Regions from separate parts of the Blautia sp. JLR.GB0024 genome, predicted to be linked through region 1. Evidence: predicted binding sites of a transcription regulator. Region 1 holds the regulator's gene; each other region holds the start of a gene.
What was found. Region 1 encodes Rex, which represses fermentation and respiration genes when NADH is low (regulators of the CRP and FNR family bind a similar motif). Its sites were predicted from a motif close to ATTGTTAANTANTTAACAAT; they were not measured.

Region 1 (2,276 bases):
TTATCATGCCTGCGCCGGCCCTAAGAGCCGCACAGGCGGAGAGATATGCCGCGCCGCTTATATCCCGGCTGCCGGCTGCCAGGAATATTTTCCCGAAAGTTCCTTTGTTCCCGTCCGGCTTTCTCGCCGGAATCCGGCACAGATCCTTCTCCTCACAGCTCTGTATGGACAGTTCAAAATCATTCTGAGGCAGCCTGTAGATTCCGATATCAGCCGTCCTTACCTTGCCCGCGCAGGATGCGCCCGGGTAGAATAAAAGACCTGCCTTCTCATAAGCAAAGGTGACTGTCACATCAGACTTCACTGCGCAGCCCAGCACTTTCCCCGTATCAGCACTGATACCTGATGGAATGTCCACTGCCATGACCTTTGCCCCTGACCGGTTCAGAGCTTCGATGGTGTCCCTGTATTTTCCGCCCACTTCCCTGGACAGACCTACACCAAAGACAGCATCTACTATAGTAGTATATTCAGCAGGTACTGCATTCTTGACAAAGGATATATGATAATTTTCTGCAATTTTCACTTGCTTTCTCATTTCTTCTGTATAATGGTCCTTTTTTCCAAGTATACAGATATCTGCCGAGACACCTGTCATATGGAGCATACGGGCCACCGCTACGCCGTCCGCACCGTTATTTCCGGTACCGCAGAGCACCAGAACTCTTTTCAAAGGAAAATTTTCCTCCCGAAGTGCCTGACAGACACTCAGAGCTGCCCGCTCCATAAGTACCAGGGAGGGAATCCCAATCTCGTGGATCGTGTATTCATCCAATAGCTTCATCTGTCCGCCGGTTACGATTTGTTTCATATCATACACTCCTCTCTTATTCCGGTATGAATCAGGGACGTCTGTCAAACCTTCCTGCAGAGCAAAAGGCCGCCGCAAAAATTCCGCAGCAGCCTTTTCTTACTTTTTATGTTCGGTCACATAACAATTCAGGTTATAAGACAATCGCATGAGGCTCTCAGAAAGGTGTACATTTTCCACGATGACATCCTCCGGGACCTCCAGATCCAGATGTGCGAAATTCCAGATGGCTTTGATTCCGTTTTCCACCAGCAGGTTGGCTGTCTCCTCCGCGTTATTCTTAGGCAGAGTCAGCGCTGCGATCTGAACATCATTATCCTTCAGATACTGGGGAAGTTCATCCATCATAAGAATTTCGTTCCCACGGATAGAGATACCTTTCAGAACCGGATTCACATCAAATATACCCACCACTTTAAATCCGCGCTTTTCAAACTGTACATAATTGGCCAGTGCCTGTCCCAGATTGCCGGCTCCGATGATGATCATGTTGTGGGTCCTGTCGAGCCCCAGAATCTTGGCGATCTCTGTGTACAGGTACTGCACATTATAGCCGTATCCCTGCTGCCCGAATCCTCCGAAATTGTTCAGGTCCTGGCGGATCTGGGATGCGGTCACGCGCATCTTGCTGCTCAGCTCGTTTGAGGAAATACGTTCCACACCATCTTCCAAAAGTTCTCCTAAATATCTGTAATATCGGGGAAGTCTTCTGATGACTGCTTTCGATATGCATTTTTCGTCCACGACTTTACCCTCCTTATGTCTAAGTTTTCTGTTTCATATAGGAATATTATATATAATTGTTAAAATAAAGTCAAATACAATTCCAGTTATTGTTGTTTTTATCTGTTGTCAAATTCTGAATTTCCGATATAATAGGAAGGGTGAACCAAAAGATAAAGGAGATTCGTATAAAATGATACTGGCATGTCAAAACATTGAAAAATCGTTCGGAGGCATGAATCTGATCCATGATGCCTCCTTCCATATAGAAGAACGCGAAAAAGCCGCCCTGGTGGGCATCAACGGAGCAGGAAAATCCACACTGCTGCGCATCATCATGCAGGAGATTCCCGCGGACAGCGGAGAGGTAATCTTATCAAGGGGCAGGACCATCGGCTATCTGGCCCAGCATCAGGAGTTGGACAGCGCGCTCACCATCTATGACTCTCTGCTCCAGGTCAAACAGCATATTCTGGATATGGAGCTCCATATGCGCAGAACCGAAAAACAGATGAAGCACGCCCAAGGGGAGGAGCTGGACCGCCTGATGGAGACGTATTCCCGGCTGACCCATGAGTTTGAGATGGAGAACGGCTATGCGTATAAAAGTGAGCTTGTGGGCGTACTGAAGGGACTCGGCTTTCCGGAGAGTGACTTTGAAAAAGAAATCTCCACCCTGTCAGGAGGCCAGAAAACCCGTGTGGCCCTTGGCCGCCTGCTGCTGTCAAAACCGGATATCATC
Region 2 (2,276 bases), 110 kb from region 1:
GCAGGCTTCCAGTTCTCTTCTGCCAACTCCATCAATATCGGCCGTCTGGTGCCTCAGGTGGTGTACTATGTTTACGCTTACGTGAACCTTTTCAAGAACGGTGAGATAAAAGATGGTGAAAAAATTAACGTAACAGTGCCCACCGGAAACTTCGGAAACATCCTGGCAGCTTATTATGCCAAGAATATGGGCCTGCCGATCGATAAATTGATCTGTGCCTCCAATGAGAACAAAGTTCTCTTTGACTTTTTCTCTACCGGAAGCTATGACAGGAACCGTGACTTCATTCTGACCTCCTCTCCATCCATGGATATCCTTATATCCAGCAACCTGGAAAGGCTTATTTACCGCATTGCAGGGGAAAATGCGGACAAAAACCGGGAGATGATGGAGCAGCTTACCAAGGGCGGAACCTATCAGATCACAGAGGAAATGCGCGGCCAGCTTGCTGATTTCTATGGCAATTTTGCTACAGAGGAGGAGACTGCCCAGGCTATAAAGGCTCTTTATGAGGATACAGGCTACGTGATTGACACCCATACAGCGGTTGCTGCCTGTGTTTACGGAAAATACACAGATGAGACCGGGGACAGCACCAAGACGGTCATTGCCTCCACAGCCAGTCCGTTTAAATTCACAAGAAGCGTCATGAACGCCATTGACAGCAAATATGATGCTATGGGTGATTTCGAGCTGGTGGATGAATTGTCCAAAATTGCAAATGTGAAGGTTCCCAATGCCATTGAGGAGATCCGTACAGCCCCTGTTCTGCACGATACCGTGGTGGACGTTCCTGATATGCCTGCCGCAGTAAAAAATGTGCTCGGAATTTAAAAAATAAAAATTCTATAAAATGTAAAAAAATCGTCAAGAAAATACATTGTTAAAGTATTGACTTTTAAAAACTAACATGAGATAATAAATTGACTTTGAGATAAGATTAAGGAGGAAACCATATGTCAACAAAAGCATATTACCCAATCAACGAGATTGGAGCAGGCAAAACTGGCTTCAGCAAAACTCGTTCCATTATTGAAGCAGCATTCTATGGCAACAATGTTGTTAAGGTTAACACATTAAAAGAGGCATATGAATTAGCGAAGAACTCACCTGGAACAGTCGTTACAGATATGCCTGTTTATAGAGGCGAAGAGTTTGGTCTTGAGAGAGATGCTAAAGTTTTATTATTCAACGATGGTGCTATCACAGGACGTTATGCAGCAGCACGCCGTATTGCCGGAGAACCAGGTGTTGACTGCGCGGCTCTTGACAAAGTGGCTATGGATGCTATTTATGAAGCCCGCTGGAAAACCATGTATCATGCAGAGGTATATGTAGGTCTGGACCCAGAATTCATGGTAAAAGCTCACCTGCTGATTCCGGAAGGCGAAGAGAACATCATGTACTCCTGGATGCTGAACTTCCAGTATATGTCTGATGACTATGTAAAAATGTATAAAAATTCCCAGCCTGTAGGCGGCGGAAAAGAAGCAGATATTTTTATCTTCTCAGATCCTCAGTGGGCACCTGCAAGCCGTCCGGGCGTTGACTTCAGCTGCTTAAGCGATCCGCAGACTCTGTGCTACTTCAACACAGACCAGAACTGTGCTTGTATCCTTGGTATGAGATACTTCGGTGAGCACAAAAAAGGTACTCTGACCATGGCTTGGGCAATTGCCAACAGAAATGGTTATGCAGCATGCCACGGCGGACAGAAAGAGTACACACTGGCTGACGGTTCCAAATACGTTGCTTCTGTATACGGTCTGTCAGGATCAGGTAAATCTACCATCACACATGCAAAACACAATGGCAAATACGAGATCAAGGTTCTGCATGATGATGCATTCATCATCAACACAGATACTTGTGCTTCCGTAGCGTTAGAGCCTACATACTTCGATAAAACTCAGGATTATCCTGCAGGATGCGATGACAACAAGTTCCTTCTGACATCCATGAATAACTCTGCTACATTAGACGAGGATGGAAACATCCAGCTTGTAACAGAAGATATCAGAAATGGTAACGGACGTGCGATCAAATCCAAACTGTGGGCACCGAACCGCGTTGACAAGATCGACGAGCCGGTTAACGCAATCTTCTGGATCATGAAAGACCCGACCATTCCGCCGGTAGTGAAATTAAAAGGTGCTTCTTTAGCATCTGTAATGGGCGCTACTCTGGCTACAAAACGTTCTTCAGCAGAGCGTCTTGCACCGGGCGTTGACCCGAATAAGCTGGTTGTTGTTCCTTACGCTAACCCGTTCAGAACA
Region 3 (2,276 bases), on a different contig from region 1:
TTTGCTCTGGTGCGAATATCGTCTGCGTTCTTCATATCATCATTGACACGTTTTATCACATGATGACAGGCAGAACAGAGTGTTACCAGATCCTGGCCTTTTTCTTTGGCCTCATTGAGAGCACGGACGGAAGAAAGTTTTGTGGCGATCTCGTCAGTGCCCAGCGGATAAACTCCGCCGCAGCACTGCCAGTTTTCAATTTCTTCCAGTTCAAATCCCAGTGCCCTTGCAGAAGCTCTGGCATAAGCATCCAGCTCAACTGCTTTTGTTTTCAGGGTACACCCCGGATAATAACTGTACTTCATAGTTCCTCCTGTTAAAAATCCTGTTTTACAGTTCTATCTGTTTGATAACTTCTTTCAGTGCATTGGCACTTGCCTGAAGTTTTGCAATCTCTTCTTTGTTCATTCTCATCGGCACTTTGCCCTGAATACCGTTCGGTCCAACCAGAGTCAGTGTGCTGACGCAGACATCCTCAATGCCGTATTCCCCGTGCATCATGGATGAAACCGTTGCGATGGAATCGGAGGATGCCAGCAGGATTCCGCACAGCTTACATACTGCCGCTGATACCGCATAGAAAGTAGCGCCTTTGTTCGCAATCACCTTGCCGCCGGATTTCTGCACATAGGTCAGCATCTCGTCCTTATCAAGCTCTTCCACGTCTTTGCCCAGGTTCTTTGCCAGTTCATAATACTCATCCAGGCTGACACCTGATATATATGCTCCAGTCCAGGGGATGAAGGAAGTATCGCCGTGCTCACCGAATACATAAGCGTGGATGTTCTTCTGAGCAACTTTAAAGTGTTCAGACAGTCCGCAGCGGAGGCGCGCCGTATCCAGAATCGTTCCGGAACCGATGATCTGATTCTCCGGCAGTCCTGAGATCTTTGTAAATACATAAGTCATAATATCAACAGGATTGCTTACAATGATGTAAAGCGCGTTTGGCGCAGCCTTTACAATTTCCGGTGTAATGCTCTTTAAAATATTCACATTTGTCTGTGTCAGCTCAATTCTTGTCTGACCCGGTTTGCGGGCGATTCCTGATGTGATGATCACAATATCGGAATCCTTTGCATCCTCGTACTCTCCGGCAACGATGTTGATCGGATCGCGGAAACAGGTACCCTGTGCGATATCCATAACTTCTCCGGCAACCTTTTCTTTGTTGATATCAATCAATACGATCTCTGATGCGATATCCCCGTTAGATAATGTGTAAGCAATTGTTGAGCCAACGCTTCCGGCTCCGATGACAGTAATTTTACTACTCATGCTTGCTCCTTTCCCCTTCCCTTGGGTGGTCCTTATTGTCTTTTTTTTAACAATTAATATTCAAAAAAATGTGAAATCACAAATTCTATCTCTCTGAGTATGTTTTTCTGTTAAAACATATTTACTCATCCCCCCTGGTTTCAGGGCCTTTTGAGAAGAATCTGATTTCGCGCTACGAATTAAGGATATCATATTGATAAGAAATTAACAACAACTTTTTAACGATTTTTTGTACTTTTTTGCCTCATCTACTACGTTAATGTAGAAAAGTGCACTTTCGGCCATCTTGTTTTTTGTGCGTGCATTCAAAAAATTAAAAATGCTTAAATTACTTGTATTTTTATGCGTGCAATTTATTTTTGGACTTTTTTTGTCGATTATTTTTTCGATTATTTTCCTGGAATATTGGGGCAGATTCATGTATGTATACAAAAAACAAAAAATGGTTTTTTCTGAATTTATCACACATTTTTAAGGTGTGCTTACAAAAGCACGCTGTATTCAAAAAAAGACTGCCCCTGCCAGCTCCGTCATTCCGGCACCGCAGGGGCAGTCTTTTTATCTATCAAACATGTTAGTTTAAATATCTTTTATCGGAAATTCCACTGTCACCACAAACAGATCCGCATCCACTTCAATCCCGAACACACCTCCGCACGCCTCTGTAAAACTCCTGGCAATAGAAAGGCCCAGTCCGCTTCCGCCGTCGGTACGGCTCTCATCTCCGCGTACAAACCGCTCGGTAAAATCAATATCCGACGGGATCTCCTCCTGGGAAATATTTTTTACCGTGGCCCTTGCTGTTTTATTGTCTGTTTTCAGTGTTATGAAAACGCGTGAACCATCCAAGGAATACTTCAGGGCGTTCTGCAGAAGGTTCTGGAAAACTCTGTAGAGACGGCTGCCATCCGCATGGATCACCACTGCCTCTGCCGAAATCTGTGCTTTAACCGTCACAGAGCTTTCTTCTATCTGTTCCTCCATATCAGCCAGTGTCT

Region 2: a site for Rex is predicted at 880-899, ahead of V8Q34_RS02680 (phosphoenolpyruvate carboxykinase (ATP)). Genes of this name have one in related genera too.
Region 3: a site for Rex is predicted at 1,471-1,490, ahead of V8Q34_RS20910 (L-lactate dehydrogenase). Genes of this name have one in related genera too.

What each region holds. Positions count from the first base shown of each region.
Region 1 is NZ_JBANBF010000001.1:694,498-696,773, reverse strand. Features, by position in the region: gene V8Q34_RS03145 (NAD(P)H-hydrate dehydratase) at 1-811, opposite strand, end outside; gene V8Q34_RS03140 (redox-sensing transcriptional repressor Rex) at 911-1,555, opposite strand; gene abc-f (ribosomal protection-like ABC-F family protein) at 1,728-2,276, shown strand, end outside.
Region 2 is NZ_JBANBF010000001.1:581,895-584,170, forward strand. Features, by position in the region: gene thrC (threonine synthase) at 1-834, shown strand, start outside; gene V8Q34_RS02680 (phosphoenolpyruvate carboxykinase (ATP)) at 957-2,276, shown strand, end outside.
Region 3 is NZ_JBANBF010000012.1:4,119-6,394, reverse strand. Features, by position in the region: gene V8Q34_RS20915 (CoB--CoM heterodisulfide reductase iron-sulfur subunit B family protein) at 1-305, opposite strand, end outside; gene V8Q34_RS20910 (L-lactate dehydrogenase) at 331-1,278, opposite strand; gene V8Q34_RS20905 (sensor histidine kinase) at 1,858-2,276, opposite strand, start outside.